Regions from separate parts of the Alteromonas sp. MmMcT2-5 genome, predicted to be linked through region 3. Evidence: predicted binding sites of a transcription regulator. Region 3 holds the regulator's gene; each other region holds the start of a gene.
The links. Region 3 encodes MetJ, which represses methionine synthesis genes. Its sites were predicted from a motif close to TAGACGTCTAGACGTCTA; they were not measured.

Region 1 (8,268 bases), on a different contig from region 3:
CGATAGAGAGAAAAAGGCCTGCGATAGCGCACCATTCACCACTTCAGCAGTAATTTTTGAAAACTCAGGAACGATGTAGAACTCAACGCCAGCCATCGCATTTTCGCGGGTTAATACGAAGATAACGAGACCGATTAGCATCACGAATAGCGCAGGCATGAGCAGCTTTGCCGCTTTTTCTATCCCTTCTTTTACACCGCCTTGAAGGATGAGGTAGACCACACCAACAACGGCCGCCATGTATAAAAATATGGCTTCTGAGTTAATAAACAGCCCAAAGGTTTCTGGGTTAGCTAACTTGTCTAGATTTCCGCTTACTGCTTCGAACAAATAGCCGAAAAGCCACACGGTAATAACCATGTAGAAAACGGCAATCATGAATGGCGTAGCAATAGCTAGCCACCCCGCGACTTTCCATTTCTTTTCATTACCGCTTATATCACTGTATGCACCAAGCGGGTCTTTTTTAGCATGGCGACCTACTGACATTTCCGCCAGCATTACCGGTAAACAAATGGCAAAAACGAAAATAGCGTACATTAAAAGAAATGCACCACCGCCATTTTTAGCTGCACCGACAGGAAACCCTACCAAATTACCTATGCCTACCGCAGAACCTGCAGCTGCCAAAATAAAACCTATGCGCGATCCGAACTGTTCTCTGGCCCCGCTCATATCCCTTCCTCTTGTTGAGTTATTGTTATAGCAGTTCGCCGTATCACGCCTTGTGATGCACAAAAACGTCGTGTGCTCACAATTTATGGTGGTTGTCGGTACTTACTATTCGTAAGAATCAAGCCGAGCGAACTGGTATTATTTATTATCAGGATGGCGTTTGTTGTTATGACTCACGTGTGGCGTCAACGCGTTGTATTGCTACCTCTATGGGCTTATCAATACGCTGCACCATTCCCAAAAATAGCATGGTAACAGCAGTGAAATAAAAAGTCTTGATGTTGGACTTGCTGAAATGATGTTAGACCGTATCACCAAGTTACCACTTCGCCATTCCAGTCGATAAAATGACAAGCTTGGTCTCGATTAAGCGCCGAAAGGTGGTGAATGAGCTGTTTAGCGGTAAACTCAGGCGTGAACAGTTTCTTGGCGGCGACGTTCTTTTGAAAAGGCTTAGAAAGCCCCGTATCAACCGTCCCAGGGTGATAACAAACAAGCATCACGTCTTTCAATCTGCGCTTGTATTCTACCGACGCCGTTTTAACCAACATGTTGAGCGCCGCTTTCGACGCGCGGTAGCCGTACCACCCGCCAAGTCCATTATCTGAAATACTCCCTACTCTCGCGCTTAAGCAAACAAGGGTTGAGCCTTCTTTACTCATAATATTCACCAAATGCTTGAGCCACATTGCGGGAATAATGCTGTTAGTCGAAAAATAAGCCGCTAAGGCCTGCTCACTGACATCTTCCAAACGCTTCTCAGGATGAATGCCATCGCTTTCGCGGTGTAGAAAGCCTGTTGTGATAACTACCGTAGTTAACACAACCTGCTGTTCAGCCAGCTGTTCAACAAATTCGCTAATGTGCCTATCGTCCTGTTCGGCCATCTGATGATAGGTAACATCCCCATAATGATTAGTGTCAGATAAAGGGGCGCGACTAACCGCAAACACCCTAGCACCTTCACTGCTATATTGCTCAATAAGCGCAGACGCAATACCGCCCGACGCGCCCACTATAAGGACGTTATTTTTCACTGGTTTCTCCAGGTATGCAGCGATTGCACTGGCGTTTTTTACCTGTTAACAGGTATGAAATAGTGTATCTATGCTTTGCGAATACATTGTAGAAAGCATCGGCTACATGACGAATAACAGGCCAGCGAAGCGGTGCATATAGCCAACCCATGCCCACGGCTTTCCATGCTTCATGAGTGACATCAAGGCCAGTTATCAACGTCCCGTCTTCACGAAGTCCGTGAATTCTTGCATTGAGTGCATGCCAATCCATGGTTGGATAACGGTTCGAAAAATCGGGGGCCTGAATATCTACCAATGTTAATTTGTTGTGCTTGTCTCTTTTTCTTAAATGACGCATTTCAGCGATACACAACGGACAATACCCGTCATAGAAAATAATCACGACTGAATACCTCTGCCAAATTTTGAACACGTTTATACGCATTCTTACCAGTTGCAAACTGCTTGAAAGAAAGCAGCTAGCCTCACATGTTAAAACCTTTCACTCAGCTCGCACATTATTCTTATTTAATATTCGTTTATACGATAAAAAAACACGCTTGGATGACTTGTGTTGTGACCTACCCGCACCCACACTACAGACAAAGATTAAGAGAGGTTTTTACTATGGCAAATTTACAAGTCGCCACGTTGGCAGGCGGATGCTTTTGGTGTATCGAATCAGCGTTTAATAGCGTTGAAGGCGTGGAAAAAGCAATTTCTGGCTATGCTGGAGGCGAAAAGGCCGATCCAACCTATGAAGAGGTATGCAAAGGAAATACTGGCCATGCTGAAGTGGTACAAGTGACGTTTGATGCCGACAGCATTAGCTACCGAGAGATACTAGAAATTTTCTTTGCGCTGCACAACCCTACACAGCTTAACAGACAGGGCAATGATGTAGGCACACAGTATCGCAGCGCGGTTTTCTATCACGACGATACACAAAAAGCTGAAGCAGAAAAAATTATCGCAGAAATCACAGAAGAAGAGATTTGGCCCGATCCCGTAGTGACTGAAATAGTAGCAGTAAATAACTACTACGACGCCGAAGACTACCACCAAGATTACTTCAAAAATAATCCACAAAACCAATATTGCTCTATGGTGGTGGCGCCTAAACTTGCGAAGTTCAAAAAAACCTTCGCTTCTCGACTTCGCAGCGACGCATAAATAAAACAGCGATATTAAGCGCGCTATCAATAGCGTTAGCCAACAATAAAAAGGGTTGCTTAAAAGCAACCCTTTTGTTTTTCAATCTATTCGTTTTCTTATTATTCAAACCAAACGCTGTTAATTTCTAATGGAAACAATAAAGGCGCTAAGTCTTCATAACGCTTCTTATGAGCTTCGCACGTCGCGTTTTTAAGGTAGTTTTTCTCCCAAGGATCGTTAATGATCCACAAGGTATTTTCAATGGTCACTAGTCCTTCCATCGACGAATTATCCATTGTGTATTGTTCGCAACTCTGATCGCCGGCAACGTCGAAAGTAATAGGGATACGCTTTGTTGGCTTACTGCCACTCACATCAATTACCCACAGTTCATTGTCGTTTCTTGCTGCGCCAAACAAATAGGATGCGCCCGTTGAATGAGTATATAACGCCAGTCCATTGATAGGATGATTACCTGAAGTAAACGAAGGAAGTTGAAGGTTAGGCTCGCTCACTGTGGCAAAATCATTCGACGAGAAAAAGTCTTCATCAACAGCCAATGTAAAAATTCTTGGCTGTCCTGCTTTATCTTTCTCTAGCGCCAGATATAACGTGCCGTCTTCAGCCATCGTCAACCCTTCAATGCCGTCGTTAGGAAAATTACCTACTTCAAAATCGTTGGGAAACTGAAGAGGTCGCACATCCGACATTTCAACCGAGCCATTATCTTTTCGTGTCAATTTTACCAACAAGGTAGGGTAATCTGTTGACCCTGTTTCCTCGTATTTGGTTTCACAGCGAGGGCTTAACGCGCCGGTACGGGTAGCATCTTCGGTAACCGTATAAATTACGTTAGTGTCTCTGGGGTCTACGGCTAGCGCTTCTAAATCAGGTTGCTCGCTCAAATAGCTATAAAAGCAGCTTCGGCGCACGGTATTGGAAAATGAAAAGCGTTCGCTCGATGCGCTCAGCGTTGCGGTATCTGGTGAAATGCTATGAAGTTTCAACTGTTGAGTGGTATCAGCGCTAGCATCTGCGATAGTGACAAGTTGACCGTCTAGCACCACTAACCCTGAGGTTTGAGGATCAAACATAACGTTGCCTTTTTCATCAAGGATCCATTTACCCACAGTGACTTCTGTTAAGTCTTGAGGTTCAGGAGTGATAACAACGTCTTTCGGCTCGCTACAGGCGCTTATCAGTAAAGTGGTTAGCACAGCACTGGTTAAATATTTTAGCATAGTGTGAAGTCCTCTCTCCGTTTATTAAGACGAGAGCAAAAGGTAAAACTGAAAAAATTGTAAGGGAGTATATCGAGCATACCGTTTATTCACAAAAAAGAGTAAGGTTATGCGATAGACATCAGGTTTGCTGAGTACATATATGATTTGGCAACGTTAAATAGCCGTGCTGTCATCATGTTTTCAATTAATGTGCAGCATATTTAGTTAACACGCTTACGTGTATTAATATTGACGAAAATTAAAGGAGAGCGTCATTTCTACGCAGCACTTGCCCCAAGTTATTGCAGGTCCAATAGTACGAAAGGTGACATCTACAGAATGTCATATTTGGGTAGTAACCAGTAACGCCGATTCACCTACGCTAAATCTATCTGCAAATGAAGTCGTCAGCGGCAGTTGTCAACGCGAAACCGTACGCGTAGGTAAGTACGCATTTATACACTTGCTCTCTTTCACTTCGTCAGAGCCCTTCGAAGATACTGCGCGGATAGGTTACTCGCTATCATTTAGCGACGACGCTCAGCAGGCTTCATGGGAAGATGAACAACGCGGGCTTCTTTACGATGGGCAGTCTTCCTTATGTTTCCATTACACCGAGACTCCCGAGACCATATTGCACGGCTCATGCCGCAAGCCTCACTTTCACAGTGATGATGCCCTAGCACAAGTAGATGTACTCCATAAAAATGCGTTCAAAAAGCAAAATGATTTTCCCGACCTTCTGTTGATGACGGGCGATCAAATTTACGCTGATGATGTCGCAGGTCCTATGCTTAAAGCCATACATAGCGTGATTGACCGTTTAGGCCTTTATCATGAAGCACTGGAAGGAGCAGTAGTAACCAACACTAATGAACTTGCCACACATGAACATGGGTATTACGAACGAGAGCAGCTTCTTCCTCAAATTGCGACCAATACGGTACTGTCTTCAATATTCTTTGGTGCTAAGAAAAAACCGGTATTCACATCAGTAAACGCGCAAAACCATTTGATTGGCAGTGCGGAGATCATCGCTATGTATTTACTAGTGTGGTCCGACACGCTTTGGGCTGATATCAATATAGATAAAGATGGGATCCCCCCAAAATACCACGCTATTTTCGACAAAGAACACGAGGCGCTTAACGGCTTTGTAAAACAGCTACCGCAGGTACGTAGGGCGCTGGCACACATTCCTACCTATATGATCTTTGACGATCACGATGTTACCGACGACTGGAACTTAACCCGGGGCTGGGAACAAGAAGTCTATGGAAACCCTTTGTCAAAACGCATGATCGGCAATGCGCTTATCGGCTACCTGCTTTGCCAAGGCTGGGGAAATGCACCAAAAAAAGTAGCGCCATTAATTGCTAAAGTACAAGAATCAATGGGAGAAAGCGGTTTAAACTCGCACGATGAAATCATTGATGATCTTTTGGATTTTGATCAGTGGCATTATCGTTTAGATACCACACCACCTATTGAGGTTTTAGACACCCGCACGCAGCGTTGGCGCAGTGAATCTAATATGAATAAGCCCTCGGGGCTAATGGACTGGGAAGCACTGTGTGATTTTCAGCATTCTATAATTGGCAAAGAATCTGTCATCGTTGTCTCTGCCGCTCCCATTTATGGTGTAAAGGTTATCGAAGCCATTCAAAAGGTGTTTACGTTTTTTGGCAAGGCGCTTACTGTTGATGCTGAGAACTGGATGGCCCACAAAGGCACCGCGAACGTTATATTAAACATATTCAGGCATTACAAAACGCCCCCCGATTTCATCATTCTATCTGGCGATGTGCACTATTCCTTTGTATACGATGTACGCCTGCGCTTTAGGCGCAACAGCCCTCACATCACCCAGTTCACCTGCAGTGGATTAAAAAACGCCTTTCCGGATGGATTGATCAAATGGCTAGATAGATTAAACCGCGTGCTTTATCGCTCCAAATCACCCCTCAACCTTTTCACAAGACGTCGAAATATGTCAGTAAAAGCGAGAGAGCCAAGTTTGGGCTATGGCGAATTATTCAACGGTTGCGCCATTGGTGTATTAAAAATTTCACAGAAAAACACCGATGTTCAGTGCAAAGCTTTGTTGAGCAACGGTAACGAGGTAGAATTCCCAGCTTCTAAAGACGATTAGTTCAAAAGAGGTATCTAATGAGTGATAGCGCACTGTCCATCGGATTATTTTACGGCTCAACAACTTGCTATACCGAAATGGCAGCAGAAAAAATCCAAGCGCAGCTCAATAGCCTTTTCGACGAAGATATTGTTGACCTTCACAACATTAAAGACGTTAACCTAACGCGCACGGCCGAATACGACATTATCATTTTTGGTATTTCAACGTGGGACTTTGGCGAGCTGCAGGAAGATTGGGAGTCTCATTGGGAAGAAGTGCACGGTTTGGATTTATCAGGGAAAACCATCGCCTTATTCGGACTTGGCGATCAACTTGGTTACGGTGAATGGTTTCAAGATGCACTAGGCATGCTTCACGATGCAATATTGCCATCAGACTGTAAGATCGTAGGTTATTGGCCAAACGAAGGATACGAGTTTACCGCCTCAAAAGCGTTAACCGAAGACAAAACTCAGTTTGTTGGCCTGTCTCTTGACGATGAAAACCAATACGACAAAACAGACGCGCGCATCGAAGCATGGTGCGAACAGTTATTGGTCTCGATGGCTTAACGCCTATAAATTTCGGATGTCAGTGTTGGAAAGTAAAGGCCGTATTCATCAGCAGTTTTATCGCAACGGCCCAAGTCACAGGGACGGCGCTGATGTTTCATTTCAAGATATTCGCAAACTGTTTAATTTCGCTACGATCACTGTGGGTAGATGGGTAACAGCAGAAGAACAACAGATCGCTGCCAACCTCTTTTTCGATGCGCTTTACGATCTGGTCGCGATCTTAAATATCAATGAACAGGTGTTATCGTTAAACGGATCCCTGTCACTGGCTTTTGGCAGTGGCGGTCAAAAACACAGTAGTGCCCACTACAACAGTGCGAAGAGACAGCTTGCGCTAGCAAAAAATGCAGGAGCGGGAGCGCTAGCCCACGAATGGTTTCACGCTTTCGATCATTATATTGCGCCGCGCATGTTCGACGGTATTGCCGCCGGTAGCTTTGCCACACAGGCCTGGCTCGACAATGCCCCGATGAATCCTCATCCGTTAAATCAAAAATTGAGCGATTGTTTCTCGCTATTGTTCCTAAATGATCAAAAAAGACCAAATGAGTACTTTGTGCGATCCGTAGAAGCTGATCGCGTGTTAAAAATGTATTATTATGCTATGCCTCAGGAGATGGCTGCCCGCGCATTTGAAGCCTGTATTCAAGATCACGAGATCAAGAATGCATTTTTGGTGCAGGGGACAAAAAAATCAATGGAAGCTAGACTTGGCATTTATCCTCATGGTAACTTGCGTACATCACTCAATCAGGCATTGATGTTGTATTTTTACCAATTAGGTGTCGCTATTTCACATAAACAAACCTAGTTTGTTGTTTTATTACTGTGAAACTGAGCATTTTTTCAACAACAAGTGTTAATGAGCACACTGTTTTTGTACAAAACCCTGTATATTTTTGTAACAAGCAGTATACTAAAGCGCTCGAACGTAACAGAAGAAAGAAGACGAGATGAAAAGAAAGAAGCATACCTCGGCTGAAGACGAGGCTCAGATTGATATGACCCCCATGTTGGACATCGTGTTCATCATGTTGATTTTCTTCATCGTAACGACCTCGTTCGTGAAAGAGAAAGGTTTGGACGTAAACCGTCCTGAAGATAATCAAGCGAAAAACGATAAGCCTTCAAAAGCGCTTTCTATCCGTATTGATGCTGATGGCACAATTATGATGGGTGGCCGCGAAGTTGATATTCGTCGTGTGGTTGCAAACGCGCAGACATACTTAGCGGAAAACAACACGGATTCAGCTGCTATCCAGGCTCACGAAGACAGTGAGCACGGTACTGTGGTAGAAGTTATGAACCAAGTTAAAATTGCAGGTATTGATAAAGTATCTGTTTTGGTTAAAAAGAGCAGCTAAAACGCCTTTCTGACCACGCAATATAAAGAAAGCCACCTTCGGGTGGCTTTTTTCGTATAAGACCTTATACCAAAGTATCTCTTGTGCTATCGCATGAATTTTGTTCAGATCGTACCATTCGGT
Region 2 (8,268 bases), on a different contig from region 3:
GACGGGAAAGCACTACAAGTGTTTGGCAATTGGGGCTTCTACAGGCGGGCCTGTGGCGCTTCAAAAAGTGCTGTCTCCTTTACCTGCAGAGTTTCCATACCCCATTTTGCTTGTACAACACATGCCTGGAACATTTACTACGGCATTTGCACAGCGTTTAGACACAAACTGTAAGATTAGAGTAAAAGAAGCCGAGCACGGCGACATTCTAAAGCCAGGTCATGCGTATCTTGCTCCCGGTGGGAAGCAAATGTTGCTAGAAACCATAGGTGCGAATAAACGCATTGCCATTGTTGATGCAAGTGCGAGTGACAAGGTGAATTATAAGCCCAGTGTTGATCTCACTTTCAGTTCTCTGGCTAAAGCTTATGGTGGGGATGTATTAGGAATTATATTAACGGGTATGGGAGCTGACGGCAGAGAAGGATGCCGAATGCTCAAGGAAAAAGGCGCAACGATTTGGGCTCAAGACCAAGATTCCTGTGTTGTGTACGGTATGCCTCAAGCCGTAGCCGTTGCCAATATATCCAGTAAAAATATAAACATTGATGATATGAGCAGTTGCGTTCAAACCGAAATGCGATAGCAGTTTGAACAGTAATGGAACAGCAAATATGAAAGTGTGGACAGTAGCGAATCAGAAAGGTGGTGTAGGAAAGACTACCACTACGGTGAGCCTTGGCGGCTTGCTTGCACAGCAAGGCAAGCGAGTGCTCATGATTGATACTGATCCACATGCATCGCTGAGTTATTACTTCGGTATCGATGCAGAAGCGTCAAGTCATTCAGTTTACGATATTTTTATTAAGTCTAATGACATTACGGCCGATAATGTTATGGATTGTCTGTGCCCGACAAAGTTAGACAACTTATATGTGCTTCCTGCAACAATGGCGCTCGCGACCTTAGATAGAACGATGGGTAGCGAACAAGGTATGGGCTTAGTCCTAAAAAAAGCGTTGGCAAAAATCGCAGGAGAATTTGATGTTGCTATCATCGATTGCCCTCCAGTGCTTGGGGTGCTGATGGTTAACGCTCTTGCAGCGTGTGACAAGGTTATCGTGCCTACCCAAACGGAATATCTGGCGCTTAAAGGGCTAGACAGAATGATTCGTACCATGGAAATCATGGGACGTTCGTTGGACAAATCCTTTGATACTGTGATTATTCCAACTATGTTTGATAAGCGCACTAACGCGGCGCTTGCATCGCGAAAGCGCTTAATGAATGACTATGGTGAGCGCGTGTGGGAAGGAGTTATTCCCGTCGACACGCACTTCAGGGATGCAAGTTTAGTACAGCTTCCCATTTCCGCAGCGTACCCCAAAACACGTGGTGTGTCTGCGTACGAGAAACTATTAGCGGTATTGGAGAAATAACGAGAACATGAGCAAGCAATCGCCTTTTGCCCGTGAAGAAGTGATGGAGGCATACCTTGATAGCCTCCTCAAAGAGCCAGAAGCACCGGAAGATGTGACTGCGCGCACGGCAAAATTGCTCGAGCAGGCTTCTCAGCAGATGGCTGAGACGGCGCTTGCTTCTACCGTCAATGAAAGTGAGCCGCAATCGAATGAACAAGAAGCGATAGCGGAAAAGGTTACATCGTTAATTGAAACGCAAAAAGCAGAGACAATTGAAGATGAACAGCAACAGTCTCACGCAGAAACTTTAGTAGAAAATGAACAAGAAGCTGCGTTAAACCGCGCTGAAAAAACAAAAGTTCCACTAAAGGATACTCTCGGTTTTCGCTTTCAGGCGCTATTCTTTGAGGTTGCAGGGTTAACACTTGCGGTGCCTTTGACGTCGCTAGGTGGGATCCACCAAATTGAGAAGATTGGCCCTTTATTTGGAAAACCTGATTGGTTTATGGGTGTAATGTTGCACAGAGAGTCTAAACTAAGTGTTGTTGACTCTGCAAAATGGGTAATGCCAGAAAAATATGACGAAAACCTCGCACAATCGCTTAACTACCGATATCTTATAATGTTAGGGGAAAGTGCGTGGGGTCTGGCTAGTGAAAAGCTAGTCAATACGGTCAATTTGACTACCGATGATGTTAAATGGCGCGAGTCCACAGGTAAGCGTCCCTGGTTAGCAGGGATGGTTAAAGAAAAAATGTGCGCGTTAATTGACGTTGAAGAATTAATATCTATGCTTAACAAAGGCTTAGGCAGTAACGACCAGACGCCATAGTATTGGGAGCCAGGTTCATGAGCGACGAAAGAATAAATAATAACGCCACCGACAGCAACGACGAAGTCCTTCAATGGGTAACGTACCGCTTAGGTGAAGAAACTTACGGTATCAACGTGATGCAAGTTCAAGAGGTCTTGCGTTATACCGAAATAGCCCCTGTACCCGGTGCACCTGACTATGTACTTGGTATTATCAATCTGCGTGGTAACGTAGTAACGGTTATTGATACACGTGCTCGTTTCGGATTACCGCCAACAGAAATTACTGACAATACCCGTATCGTTATTATTGAGTCTGACGAGCAGGTGGTTGGTATTCTGGTGGATAGTGTCGCTGAGGTGGTTTACTTGAAATCTTCAGAGATTGACAGTGCCCCTAACGTAGGTACTGAAGAGAGTGCTAAGTTTATCCAAGGTGTAAGTAATCGCGACGGCGAACTGCTTATTCTTGTAGATCTTAATAAATTGTTAAGCGACGAAGAGTGGGATGAGCTTAGCAACATCTAAATAAATGAATAGGCGGTATTGATTATAATATTGCCTACATTTCCCCAAGGGTTATGTCCATGGATTGGCAGCTTGCTGCACCTACCTTATTAGAACTCATACTGTGTATTCTTGTAGTTATACTCATCGCCGCGATGGGTGTGCTGTATTCACACATTAAGCAGTTGCGTTCTGCATTAAGCGAAAGCGAACATGCTAACGCAGAGGCTATTGCCCGCACTGAAGCCCTTGCTAAAAATGCAAATAATCAACAAACTGAGGCGCAAGCACGCACCTTGGTGATCACTCGACACCTTCAAGAGTTAGACGAAAAGCAAACTGATATTGAAAACCAGCTTCGAGAACTCAAGCTTCAAGATCCTTCCCTACGCCTATATCAGCGTGCGGCGGACTTAGTCAAGCAAGGCGCTAGCATTGATGAAATTATTGAAGCCTGCGACATTCCTCGTGCCGAAGCTGAGATGTTGGTAATGGTGCATAAACAAAATAATTAGTATTTTTGAGCACCAGAGAAAAAAAACGTTTAGACGTCTAGACGTAAAGATGTTGACATATCGCCAGTTATAGACACAATACAGATATTGTAATTTATCACTGGAGCCCTCTATGCCAATTCGTATTCCTGAGCAGTTACCCGCGCAGAATGTACTACTAGGTGAAAATATTTTTACCATGGACATGGACAGGGCTGCCAATCAGGATATTCGTCCTCTTGAAGTCGGTATTCTTAATTTAATGCCGAACAAGATAGAAACAGAGGTACAGTTACTTCGTCTATTATCGAACACGCCACTGCAAATAAACGTGGATTTAATTCGAATTGATAATCAAGCGCCGAAGAATACCCCCCAATCGCACATGGATGCTTTCTATCACGACTTTTCAGCGGTAGCGAATAAGAAATACGATGGCCTCATTGTCACCGGTGCGCCTCTCGCGCTTATCGATTACGAGGAAGTAAAGTACTGGGAAACCATGACCACCATATTGGAGTGGGCGCAGCGTCACGTGAACTCAACCCTTTACTTGTGTTGGGCTGCCCACGCCGCCATGTATCACTTTTACGGCATTACACGAGAGCTTAGAGACGAAAAGTTTTCAGGTGTCTTTAAACACAAAGTGAATGACCCGAATAATGAGCTATTAAGGGGCTTTGATCCTTCTTTTTACGCACCACATTCCCGTTATGGGCATATTAACACCTCGTTGTATAACAGCGTCGATGGACTTAGTGTTGTTGCAGAGTCTGACGATGTAGGCGCTTATATTGTGGCGTCAGAAGATAAGCGCATGGTATTTGTAACGGGTCACCCGGAATACGATCCAGATACACTTAAAGATGAGTATTTTCGAGATATTGCCGCGGGACAAACGCCAGTAATTCCAAAAAACTATTTTGAAGGGGATGATCCAGCCAAGTCTCCTATTGTACAGTGGCGCTCACACGGTAGCCTATTGTTTACAAACTGGCTGAATTATTATGTCTATCAGACCACGCCTTACGATTTAAGTCAGCTTGCTGAAAAGTCACAGCCAAAGAGGTAGCACGTGAGCCAAAGACCAAATTCTAGCGCGCAAGCAACGCTTACAGAAGCCGCTAAAAAGCGCATCCTTATATTAGATGGCGCCATGGGCACCATGATCCAGCGCCATAAGTTAGAAGAAGAAGATTATCGCGGAACACAGTTTGCCGACTGGCACTGCGATGTTAAGGGTAACAACGATTTGCTGGTTCTTACCCAGCCCGATATCATCTATCAAATTCACTGTGATTACTTTGAAGCTGGCGCGGACATTATTGAAACGAATACGTTTAATGCTACGACTATCGCTATGGCCGATTACGATATGCAGGCTCAATCCCGTGATATTAATTTAGCTGCAGCTAAATTGGCGCGTAAAGCTGCCGATGAGTTCACAGCAAAGACACCAGACAAACCCCGTTTCGTGGCAGGTGTACTTGGCCCAACAAATCGCACTGCTTCAATTTCGCCTGACGTTAACGACCCAGGCAAACGCAATGTTACTTTTGACGAACTCGTGGAAGCGTATAGCGAGTCTACCGAAGCGCTCATTGAAGGCGGTGCAGATTTAATCATGCTCGAAACCATCTTCGATACACTTAATGCGAAAGCGGCAGCCTATGCGGTAGAGTCGGTTTTTGAAAAGCTGGGTATATTGCTGCCCGTTATGGTGTCTGGCACGATTACCGATGCCTCAGGGCGCACGCTGTCTGGTCAAACCGCGGAAGCGTTTTATTATTCCATGCGACACATCAGTCCATTCTCATTCGGCTTAAACTGTGCTCTTGGACCAGACTTACTGCGCCAATACGTAGATGAAGTTGCTACTGTTAGTGAGTGCTTAATTTCAGCGCACCCTAACGCTGGTTTACCCAACGAGTTTGGTGAATACGACATGGAAGGCCCTGAAATGGCCGAGCACATCAAAGAATGGGCGCAGTCTGGGCTAGTGAATATTGTAGGTGGCTGCTGCGGCAGTACGCCGGAACACATTCGCGATATTGCTAACGCGGTCAATGGAATTGCGCCAAGAAAAGTGCCACAGTTCGAACCCAAAATGCGTTTGTCAGGCCTAGAGCCGTTTGTACACTAGGAGGGCATTATGAGCGCAGAATTTTCTACATTTATTAATATCGGTGAGCGTACCAATGTAACAGGCTCCGCTCGCTTTAAACGACTTATTCTTGAAGGCGATTATGAAACTGCACTTGATGTCGCAAGGCAACAAGTAGAGAACGGCGCGCAGATCATCGATATCAATATGGATGAGGCCATGCTTGATTCAAAGCAGGCCATGATCACCTTTTTAAACCTGATCGCCTCTGAGCCAGATATTAGCCGAGTTCCCATTATGATCGACTCGTCTAAATGGGAGATCATCGAAGCAGGGCTTAAGTGTGTGCAGGGCAAAGCGATTGTTAACTCTATTAGCTTAAAAGAAGGGGAAGCGCTCTTCTTAAACCAAGCCAAGCTAATAAAGCGCTATGGTGCTGCAACCGTAGTTATGGCCTTTGACGAGACCGGCCAGGCCGATACACAAGCCCGCAAAGTTGAGATTTGTCAGCGTAGCTACAAGTTGCTGACAGAAGAAGTCGGCTTTCCTCCTGAAGATATTATCTTTGACCCCAATATTTTTGCTGTAGCGACAGGTATTGAAGAGCACGATAACTACGCGGTTGATTTTATTGAAGCGACCCGCGAGATACGTAAAACCTGTCCGTACACACATATTTCTGGTGGCCTTTCTAATATTTCATTCTCGTTCAGAGGGAACAATCCGGTTCGCGAAGCTATGCACTCGGTATTCCTATATCACGCTATTCGAGCGGGTATGGATATGGCTATTGTGAATGCAGGTCAGCTAGAAGTATACGACGAAATACCCGCTGAATTGCGCGATGCGGTTGAAGACGTGATTTTAAACCGCAGAAGTGATGCTACTGAACGCTTACTCGATATTGCACCGAACTATCAAGGAGACGGTAAAGCGGCCGCAAAGGAAGATTTATCCTGGCGCGAGCAAGAAGTGAATAAGCGCTTAGAGCATGCGCTTGTTAAAGGCATTACCGATTACATCATTGAAGATACTGAAGAAGCGCGTCAACAAGCTGAGCGTCCGTTACATGTTATTGAAGGGCCGTTAATGGACGGCATGAACGTAGTAGGGGATTTGTTCGGCGAAGGAAAAATGTTTCTTCCTCAGGTAGTAAAGTCGGCCCGTGTAATGAAAAAGGCGGTAGCCCATTTACAGCCATACATTGAAGAAGAAAAGTCAGACGATGCGAAAAGCAACGGTAAAATTCTATTAGCCACGGTAAAGGGCGATGTTCACGATATCGGTAAAAATATCGTAGGCGTGGTACTTCAGTGCAATAACTTTGAAGTGATTGATCTTGGCGTAATGGTGCCAGCGGCGACAATCTTACAAACCGCTAAAGATGAAAACGTTGATATGATAGGCCTGTCAGGCCTTATTACACCTTCACTAGATGAAATGGTTCACGTTGCCAAAGAAATGGAGCGTCAGGGCTTTGATATCCCGCTGCTTATTGGCGGGGCGACTACGTCTAAAGCGCACACTGCGGTAAAAATTGAACAAAACTACCATGCGCCTGTAGCCTATGTTCCAAATGCTAGTAGAGCAGTAGGCGTATGTCAGCGCCTTCTAAACAAAACGTCCCGCGAGATTTACGCGCAGGAATTGGCAAAAGAATACGATACGGTACGTGAACAGCACGCCCGTAAAAAGCCGCGCAGCAAGCCGGTGACATTAGCTCAAGCCAGAGAAAACGCTTTTAAGCCAGATTTTACGACTTTACCAGTAAAACCTGCGAACCTAGGTGTAACACCGGTAACCGCCGATTTGGCTACGCTGCGCAACTACATTGATTGGACGCCATTTTTCTTAACCTGGTCTTTGGCAGGCAAGTACCCACGTATACTTGAAGATGAGGTGGTGGGAGAGCAAGCACAGTCACTGTTTAACGACGCCAACGCCATGCTGGATAAAATTATCGAAGAGAACAGCCTTCAGGCGAAAGGCGTTATCGGCTTGTTTCCTGCCAATCGCGTTAATGACGATGTTGAAATTTATACCGATGAGTCGAGAAACCAGATTCAAGGTGTTGCCCATCACTTGCGTCAGCAAACCCTAAAAGACAAATTCGCTAATTATTGTTTAGCAGACTTTGTAGCTGAAAAGTCGAGTGGCATAAATGATTATGTGGGCGCTTTTGCCGTCACCGGCGGTATAGGTGAAGACGAGCTTGCTGATAGCTATATTCAGACTGGCGATGACTACAACGGCATTATGGTTAAAGCGGTGGCAGACAGGCTTGCCGAAGCGTTTGCGGAATATCTGCACGAGCAAGTGCGTAAGCATTACTGGGGTTACGCCGCTGACGAATCACTAAGTAACGAAGAACTTATTCGCGAAAAATACCAAGGCATTCGACCGGCACCAGGCTACGCCGCGTGTCCCGAGCATACTGAAAAGCAGCTTATTTGGGATTTATTGTCAGCAGAGCAGCATACAGGTATGAAGCTTACGGAAAGTTACGCCATGTGGCCGGGGGCGTCAGTATCGGGTTGGTATTTTGCTCACCCTGATGCCAAATACTTTGCTGTCGCCAAAATTCAAGCCGACCAAGTAGAGGATTACGCCACACGTAAAGGCTGGACCTTGGAAGAAGCTGAAAAGTGGTTGGGTCCAAACTTAAGTGATTAATGCTGATTAGGCAGGTAACGTGTATGCAAATCGAAAAGCCTTTTAGTCAGGCTTGTGAGAACAACAAGCGCGCCATTTTGAGCGTGCTTGAACGTAAATTTGCCAATTGCCGACAGGTATTAGAGATAGGGAGTGGAACAGGTCAGCACGCCGTATTTTTGGCTGAGCATTTGCCCCATCTTATTTGGCACACAAGCGACCAACCACACTATCACGAAGGCATTGCCGCGTGGCTGAGTGATTCAAATACGGGGAATGTGAAACCTCCCATTGCATTCACCGTTGGGCAAGATGACTTTCCCAACCTCGACATAGA
Region 3 (8,268 bases):
TATCGATGGAAATAGACAGGTAATAAAAGGCACAATAAACAAAAGTAAATAAAACAATGGCCCATGTTGAATTATTTAGCCATGCGTTAATCACGATAAAGTTGGTGAATGCCGATACAATCAAAGCGCCAATAAGTACTAAAAAAGCGCCGTTACTGATACGTGTTATTGGATGAAGCTCAGACCACTTAGGTCGAGTAAAATGCTCATCTTGATGGGCGCTATCCGTATCATTCTCAGGTGGCAGCGTTGCCCGCTTAGCAGCGAGCTCATTTTTTGCTGCCTGATAGCGTTCTGGAAAGGCCTGCTTATCAATATTTTCCAGAACGTCCTCAAGCTCTTCTACGCTATAAGCGGCGTAATTGGGTTGCTCGGTGATGGCAATACTCATTGATACTTCCTTGTAAACGCATTCTTTCTCTACGCGCTATTTCAGCGCCATATGCACCGCATTAAGTGTTACCTACAATAAACTGCTACAAATTCCAGTACCAAATTTGGCATGTCGCAATGTTCACTTTACGCAGACTGTGCTTGGCTTTTTCTGCATCACGCTTAGACTCGTAAGGGCCCAGAATAACGCGGAACCAATCGCCGTTGCTGCCAGTGCTGTGTCTGATAAGCGCCTCTAAACCTTGGAATGCAATTTTGGCTTTCATCTCTTCAGCCTGCGCGCGGGTTCTAAACGAGGCGCACTGCATTAAATAGCGTTTGTCAGATTTTTCTTGCTCTTTGACCTCAACTTCTACTTCATATCCTGGAAGGGTCTTAATGTACTCCCATTCTTCTTCAGGAAGCTCAGGTAACGTCTCTTCTGTAGGAGCTACAGGTCGTGAAGCTTGTGTATCCACGTCGTCTTCTACATTGTCTTTTATTGACCACAAAAATGCACCAAAGCCAATCACCAATGCGAATACGCCAACAAGGCGCACAATAGGAAGTTTTCCAGAAACCGGGGCGTTAGATTGCGCATTTGATTGAGCGCTTCTGGCCGGTTTTCTACCTTTACCAGCAGGCTTCTTTTTTTGAGGAGAGCGTCCACGAGAGACATAATCGCGTTGAGCCATAGTCGGCAATATTCCTACTTGTTATCGTTGTTTGTATGCGTAAGAAAACGTCATATACCAAATCTTTATGAAGCAGCAGCTTTCCTGCACTTCAATCCTGCAGAAATTTTAACGTATTGCTACCCAACAAGCTAACTGAAATCGGTAGGATCAATATCTATCGACCACCTTACCTTCATTGCCTGTGGCAACGCCTGTAAAAATGGCAGCGCCAAACGCAGCGCATTGTGAAGCGGCGCACGCTTTTCATGACTGCATACCAGCATAAACCGAAACCTGCCTTGCCGCTTTTCAATCAAACAAGGAAACGGGCCATTTAACGCAATAGCATGCTGCTGGTGAAATACTTGCTTGCTGTCTTGTAAAAAGCGATAGGCCAAACTGCTGTCGGTCGCTTCTGCGCGAATGACAAACTGGCTAATAAAAGGGGGAAGCCCTGCCGCTTTTCGCTCCATTAAAGCGTGTCTGGCGAAATGCCCATAGCCGTTATGTACTAAATCTTGTAGCAAAGGATGGTGGGGATTGTGAGTTTGCAGCCACATTTCACCGGGTTTACTAGCGCGCCCTGCTCTTCCTGCAAGCTGAGTTACAAGCTGAGCGAGCTTTTCTGGTGCTCTAAAATCGGCACTAAAAAGTGCGCCATCACAATCTAGCACCGCCACTAAGGTTACATGCGGAAAATGGTGACCTTTTGATAGTATTTGGGTACCTACCAGCAGCTGGTACTCTTGGCGGTTTATTGCTTCTAGCGTCTGGTGCAGTTTGTCTTTGCCCCGCACGGTATCGCTGTCTATTCGTACCTGCTTAACACCGGGAAATAAGCTTGCAAGACCTTGCTCGACTTGCTCGGTGCCCGTACCCGCCGTAACTAATTCATTGTGATGGCACGCTTCGCAGTTTGATGGCATTGAGCGCATGCTGCCGCAGTGATGACACTGCAAACGGTTCTGCGCTTTATGCACCGTATACGGGCGGTCACAACGCTTACACATGACGGTTTCGCCGCAGTGATGGCAAAGCAGCGCTGGCGCATAGCCTCTGCGATTCACAAACACCAATACCTGATTTCCCGCGTTGATATGCTGGCGCATTATCGTTAGCAAGCCTTGCGAAATACCGTAGTGAATGGGTTGGTCACGCGCGTCCAACACATGCTGATACGTGCTTTTCGCCCCTCCCGCTCGCTTAGTTAACTGCAAATGGGCATAGCGACCGCTTAGCGCATTATTAAGTGTTTCGAGTGCGGGCGTGGCGCTGCCTAATAAAAGAGGAATATTGTGCTGCTTAGCCCGCATGGCTGCTAGGTCACGGGCGTGATAGCGAAGTCCATCTTGTTGTTTAAAAGACTCGTCGTGCTCTTCATCCACAATCAGCATGCCGGGGTTGTGCAGCGGCGTGAAAATAGCCGAGCGGGTACCGATGATTATCCCGAGTTCACCAGCTCTTGCTCGCTGCCACACCTGTAGCCGTTCTTTATCAGAAAGCTGAGAGTGTAAAACGCCCACTGCAATACCAAAGCGCTTTTCAAAACGTGACACCGTTTGCGGCGTAAGCCCAATTTCTGGCACAAGTATAAGCACTTGTTTTCCGTCGCGCAGTAAGGGTTCGATGGCTTGAAGGTACACTTCCGTTTTACCGCTACCGGTAACCCCTTCAAGCAAACTTACAGCGAAATTGCCCTGCTGACGATTAAGTGCGGCAATGGCAACCGACTGCTCAGTATCTGGAATTGGCTTTTCAGACACCGATAACGAGGCAAGCCAACTGCCTGACTTAAATTCAGGCGCGACTTCTTCAATGCTTATCAATGACTTTTCGACAAGTGCTTTGACCGCAGGTGCGCCATACTGCTTGCGCGCTTGGGACGCTAATAAGGCACCACCGGCCAGTGCAGTAAAACAGGCTTGTTGTTTAGGCGCCCGCGATAACGTGTCTGCAGTCGTTTGCTTACCTTCTTCGGTAAGCATTAGCATGTCTTGAGGTGTTGGCGCTGCTGACTCGCCTTTGCGCAATAAAACAGGCAGCATGGCGTGCAGCACTTCACCCGGCGCATGATGATAGTACTGCCACAGCCATTGGGCCATTTTCAGCAACACCTCGTCTATAATGGGGGTATCGTCCAGTACCGACTCAATGGCTTTTAGCTTGTTGGAGTTTTCAATGTCGCTTTCAGGTTTGTGTAGGGTTTCAACAACTACGCCCACAAGTTTGCGCGGACCGAAAGGCACAACCACTCTTACACCCGCACTTAGTGCGTTATCGTGGGTATACGTGAAAAGTTGGCGCAGCGGCACTGGCACGGCAACTTGGATAAAGGCCATTGCGAAGGTTCTACCTTATTTGACGATTGTTACAGCGCGTAATGCGCTTACTAAGCTTCTTATGTTGAAACTAATTATACTGAGGCTTCTTGCAGACCTATACGTTACAGCAGTTTGCGCTGCTAACAGCTAGCTACACATTTTGCTATTGGCGCATGATTTTGCCACTAGAGCATCTGGCCCAGCCTTGAAAGACAAATATTTAAACATACTTTACAGGTAAGCATAAAAGGAATGTTTTTTGTTTGGCCTTTTTATACGGCTACCTTTTTATACGGCTACCTTGTCTAGCTCTCTTGTTTAGCATTTGGCCAAAAACCGCTTGATCAAGGCCCTGCCATCCTTTATTATGCGCCGCTCTTTTGCGATAGGCTGTTCTTTGAACGACTTATCATTTGAATTAAGTAACGTATGGTGTGCGACTTCGGGTTGTATAGCGATACGGCCTTATTATGTGAGGTAACCCAATGAAACAAGATATCCACCCAAAATACGAAGAAATCACAGCAACTTGCTCATGTGGTAACGTAATGAACATTCGTTCTACGCTTGGTAAAGACATCAACCTAGACGTATGTTCTTCATGTCACCCATTCTACACTGGTAAGCAACGTAACGTTGACACTGGTGGTCGTGTTGATCGCTTCAAGAAGCGTTTCGGTGCATTGGGCAAAAAGTAAGCCTGATATCGAGTTCGAAAAAAGCGCCTTTATGGCGCTTTTTTATTGCTTAAAATTCACGCTTCACACAAATAAGGTGTGCCAAACAGCGCTTTACCGCCGTTATCCTACGTCAGGCCAGTACCTAGCCAGTGTATCAAGCCCTGCAATTCGCCTTTCTAAAAACGTTTTTAGCTTAATTTACAACATCCAGCGTGACCTGAACTCAGTGAAGGTTTTTAACCTTAGATAAATACCTATCCCAATTGCCGCCACTCACTTTTTTACATTGTTCTTCGCTATCAAAATAAATACCAACGGGTGCTGACTTAATTGACGCCAAAGCAATATTCACTTGGCTTATGAAGTCTATATCCCAACCATTAGTCAACGCCCGCTGCTTCTCCTGCTCAGTATTAAACACGGCAATCACTTGCGGCGCTCTCCAATGCCCTACGTGAGTTAGCCAAACAAAACCATTATTGGTAGATTTTACGCTTTCGCACACATCGGTTAGCACGGTTATTAGTTTTCTTTCTGTCATATCCTCGCCTTCAGCGCGAATTTTGAGTGGGCTTTCACAGGATTTTATCAGAAATATTGGATGGAGAATTAACGAGGTGTCTCCCTGCGTTCTATTTTCCTGATTTGGGTTTCTGTCCAATGCATTTATGAGAACGTAGATCCCTTTGATAGCTTTGTTTTTATCCTCCACACAATAGACCTACAGAATGGCATAACAAGTCAAAATAAATAGTATGAATGGCAATTATAGCCCCATTTTACTGGTCTAATTAGTATGCCTAACCTACATTGGTATATGAGAATTCTGATCAGATATGTACACAGTGATTGGCTGTGTTAGAGTTGCGATCGGCACTTTGATAGTGAGCATTAATTCTGTGAATAATGCATTACTTTCAAGACTTGTGGCGCTTTTGGGTACATAAACCTGAGGCTTGTATCCATTAAGGTATGTGAACAAAATCAGTAAAGGTTAACGCCTAGTCTGCTTTTTCCACATGCCACCTTAGGGCGTATTGATGATTGCTGTAAAACAAAGATCAACAAGCCCTAGTGCTAACAACTATTTATAATCACTTTTGTCATTACTTGGTTGTAACGCGCTTACGTTTATCTACCTATAACTATAACGACAATAAAATAGCGACAGAGCGTGAACGAAAACACCGATGAACCCTACATCTAAGGATACCTTTTTACATGTCAGATTTTAGACAACGCGCACTCGACTATCACGCCAAACCCACACCTGGAAAAATCCGCGTAGAGTTATCTAAACCAGCCGACAGCGTCGATGACCTTGCTCTTGCCTATAGCCCAGGCGTTGCCGAGCCGGTCAGAGAAATTGCTGAAGATGCAGATAACGCCTATAAGTACACGGGTAAAGGAAACCTGGTTGCCGTTATCAGTAACGGAACCGCGATTTTAGGGTTGGGTAACCTAGGCCCACTGGCATCGAAACCTGTTATGGAAGGTAAAGCCCTTCTGTTTAAACGCTTTGCTGGCCTGGATGCCATTGACATTGAAGTGAAGCATCGTACGACCGAAGAGTTCATTAATACGGTAGCGAATATCGCCGACACATTTGGCGGCATTAACTTAGAAGACATTAAAGCGCCTGAATGCTTTGAGATTGAACAAGAGCTAATTAAGCGCTGTAAAATTCCGGTATTTCATGATGATCAGCACGGTACCGCTATTGTAACTGCAGCGGGCATGCTTAATGCTCTGGAAATTCAGGGTAAAAGCATAGAGAGCGCTAAAATTGTGTGTATGGGTGCCGGTGCGGCAGCGGTCGCTTGTATGGAACTGCTTATAAAGTGTGGTGCCCAGCGTGAGCGTATTTATATGCTAGACAGAAAAGGCGTTATCCATACTCGTCGCGAAGACTTAACTGAGCACAAAAAGCTATTTGCTAACAATACTGACAAGCGTACGCTTGAAGATGTAATGGAAGGTGCGGATATTTTTGTTGGTGTGTCAGGACCGGATGTTTTACCACCAGAAACACTGGCCTTGATGGCTGAAAACCCAATTGTATTTGCATGTTCTAACCCAGACCCTGAGATAAAGCCTGAACTTGCTCACGAAGTACGTAAAGATCTTATTATGGCTACCGGACGCTCGGACTACCCTAACCAGGTTAACAACGTACTGTGTTTCCCGTTTATTTTCCGTGGAGCACTAGATGTTCGTGCAACGGCTATTAACGATGAAATGAAAGTAGCGGCAGTAGAAGCCCTTCGTGCTATCACGAAAGAGCCTGTACCAGAAGAAGTACTAGCTGCCAGTAAGAGTACTAGTCTGACATTTGGTAAGGAGTACATTATTCCTAAACCTATGGACCCGCGTTTATGCGAGCGTATTGCTACCGCCGTATCTAAGGCTGCGATTGAATCTGGCGTTGCACGCGTGCCTGAAAGCCCAGAAGAATAAAATTCTGGCGCATAAGGCAAAAAAAATGGAGGGGCTAGTGCTCAACCTTTATATTTGCTAAAAAGTGCGCTTCGAGAATACAAGTACATAAAAAACGGCGCCGTGTTGTAGGTTACCAACTAGCAATAACTTACAACAAAGCGCCGTTTCTCTTTAATACCAAATATCAGTCGTCTTCCGACACATCGTTTTCGAAGCTTGGATCAATGCCCATTTCTTCCATAATGCGTCTTGCTTCAGCCGGTACGCGATTGGGATTGTCTTTGCGCAGGTCATCATCGTTAGGCAATGGTTGACCGGTAAACGCATGCAAAAATGCTTCGCACAACAGTTCTGAATTAGTGGCGTGACGCAGATTATTGATTTGGCGGCGAGTACGCTCATCAGTAAGCGCCTTAAGCACATTAATAGGTATAGAGACAGTGACTTTCTTTACCTGTTCGCTCTTCTTGCCATGCTCTGCGTAGGGGTGAATATATTTACCGTTCCATTCTGCCATTGTACTAACTCGGTCTACTCTTTTTTATGTTATGAAGAGAAATTCTAAACAAGTTCACGAAAAGGTCAATTGAGCAGTGTAAACCTCTTGACGTCTAGACATATATTCTTTAATTTAGACGTCTAAACGTCTATAAGAATACATTTTTGAGAGAAAAAGCCATGGTTTCTTACGCACAAGGTATCGATGCATTAAACCAGTCCCTGTCGGAACTGCGTGATATTGATGTATCTTTTGAATTCTTTCCGCCTAAAACGGAAGCCATGGAACAGACCCTGTGGAAGTCAGTTGAACGTCTCGCGCCACTAAAGCCAAGCTACATGTCGGTAACCTACGGCGCGAATAGCGGTGAGCGTGACAGAACCCACGACGTTGTAAAACGCATTCAGCAGCAAACCGGTGTAGCAGCTGTTCCTCACTTGACCTGTGTTGATGCTAGCCGAGATGAACTTAAACAAATTGCTAAAGACTACTGGGATTCAGGCATTCGCCGTATTGTTGCGCTTCGTGGCGATTTACCGCCAGGAGTAGAAAAGACAGAGATGTATGCCTCTGATCTTGTTGCCTTGCTAAAAGACGTTGCCGATTTTGATATTTCTGTTGCTGCCTATCCAGAGAAGCACCCTGAAGCACCAAATGCGCAGTTTGATTTACTAAACCTTAAGCGCAAAGCAGAAGCAGGTGCCACAGAAGCGATAACCCAGTTCTTTTTCGATACGAGTGTGTACCTTCGATTTAGAGACCGTGCAGCCGCAGCGGGTGTCGACTTAGATATCGTTCCGGGTATTTTGCCGGTAACCAACTACCAAACACTGGTGAAATTTGCGGGGTTCACAAATGTTCATGTGCCGGGATGGTTACACAAAATGTTCGACGGCCTTGATGCCGACGACCAAGCTACCCGTAATCTTATAGGCGCTAACATTGCTATGGACCAAGTTAAAGTACTCGCTAAAGAAGGGGTAAAACACTTCCATTTCTATACTTTGAACCGTAGTGAATTGAGCTACGCCATCTGCCACATGCTCGGCGTGCGTTCAGGCGCTTAATAAATAACGACAATCAGGACCGTGCTTACGTTGTTTAATGAAGTACTCCACAAAAGGCGCAGTCAATGCGCCTTTGTTGTATAAAGCCTGCATTAAACTTTGCCACCAAGGCCGCCCGCAGTTACCATCTGATATAACATGTAATGAACTATCGATGCTTTATAACAGTACGCATAGATAAAACCGCGCTGTTTACCATTTACACGGTATCGT

Region 1: the regulator MetJ is predicted to act here: its motif matches at 2,227-2,244, upstream of msrA (peptide-methionine (S)-S-oxide reductase MsrA).
Region 2: the regulator MetJ is predicted to act here: its motif matches at 3,227-3,244, upstream of metA (homoserine O-succinyltransferase).

The regions. Positions count from the first base shown of each region.
Region 1 covers NZ_JAKRFB010000051.1:7,497-15,764, forward strand. The annotation lists gene MHN09_RS17210 (sodium-dependent transporter) at 1-675, opposite strand, end outside; gene MHN09_RS17215 (SDR family NAD(P)-dependent oxidoreductase) at 987-1,712, opposite strand; gene MHN09_RS17220 (DUF393 domain-containing protein) at 1,702-2,097, opposite strand; gene msrA (peptide-methionine (S)-S-oxide reductase MsrA) at 2,322-2,867, shown strand; gene MHN09_RS17230 (hypothetical protein) at 2,969-4,090, opposite strand; gene MHN09_RS17235 (alkaline phosphatase family protein) at 4,362-6,224, shown strand; gene fldB (flavodoxin FldB) at 6,242-6,778, shown strand; gene MHN09_RS17245 (CLCA_X family protein) at 6,804-7,592, shown strand; gene MHN09_RS17250 (biopolymer transporter ExbD) at 7,735-8,145, shown strand; gene MHN09_RS17255 (collagen-binding domain-containing protein) at 8,229-8,268, shown strand, end outside.
Region 2 covers NZ_JAKRFB010000001.1:191,104-199,371, forward strand. The annotation lists gene MHN09_RS00880 (chemotaxis response regulator protein-glutamate methylesterase) at 1-586, shown strand, start outside; gene MHN09_RS00885 (ParA family protein) at 615-1,379, shown strand; gene MHN09_RS00890 (chemotaxis protein CheW) at 1,387-2,193, shown strand; gene MHN09_RS00895 (chemotaxis protein CheW) at 2,211-2,702, shown strand; gene MHN09_RS00900 (DUF2802 domain-containing protein) at 2,762-3,196, shown strand; gene metA (homoserine O-succinyltransferase) at 3,309-4,247, shown strand; gene MHN09_RS00910 (homocysteine S-methyltransferase family protein) at 4,251-5,318, shown strand; gene metH (methionine synthase) at 5,328-7,952, shown strand; gene MHN09_RS00920 (DUF938 domain-containing protein) at 7,976-8,268, shown strand, end outside.
Region 3 covers NZ_JAKRFB010000019.1:3,393-11,660, forward strand. The annotation lists gene MHN09_RS09865 (hypothetical protein) at 1-391, opposite strand, end outside; gene MHN09_RS09870 (cbb3-type cytochrome oxidase assembly protein) at 477-1,067, opposite strand; gene priA (primosomal protein N') at 1,199-3,388, opposite strand; gene rpmE (50S ribosomal protein L31) at 3,856-4,068, shown strand; gene MHN09_RS09885 (hypothetical protein) at 4,274-4,591, opposite strand; gene MHN09_RS09890 (malic enzyme-like NAD(P)-binding protein) at 5,272-6,507, shown strand; gene metJ (met regulon transcriptional regulator MetJ) at 6,674-7,006, opposite strand; gene metF (methylenetetrahydrofolate reductase) at 7,168-8,055, shown strand.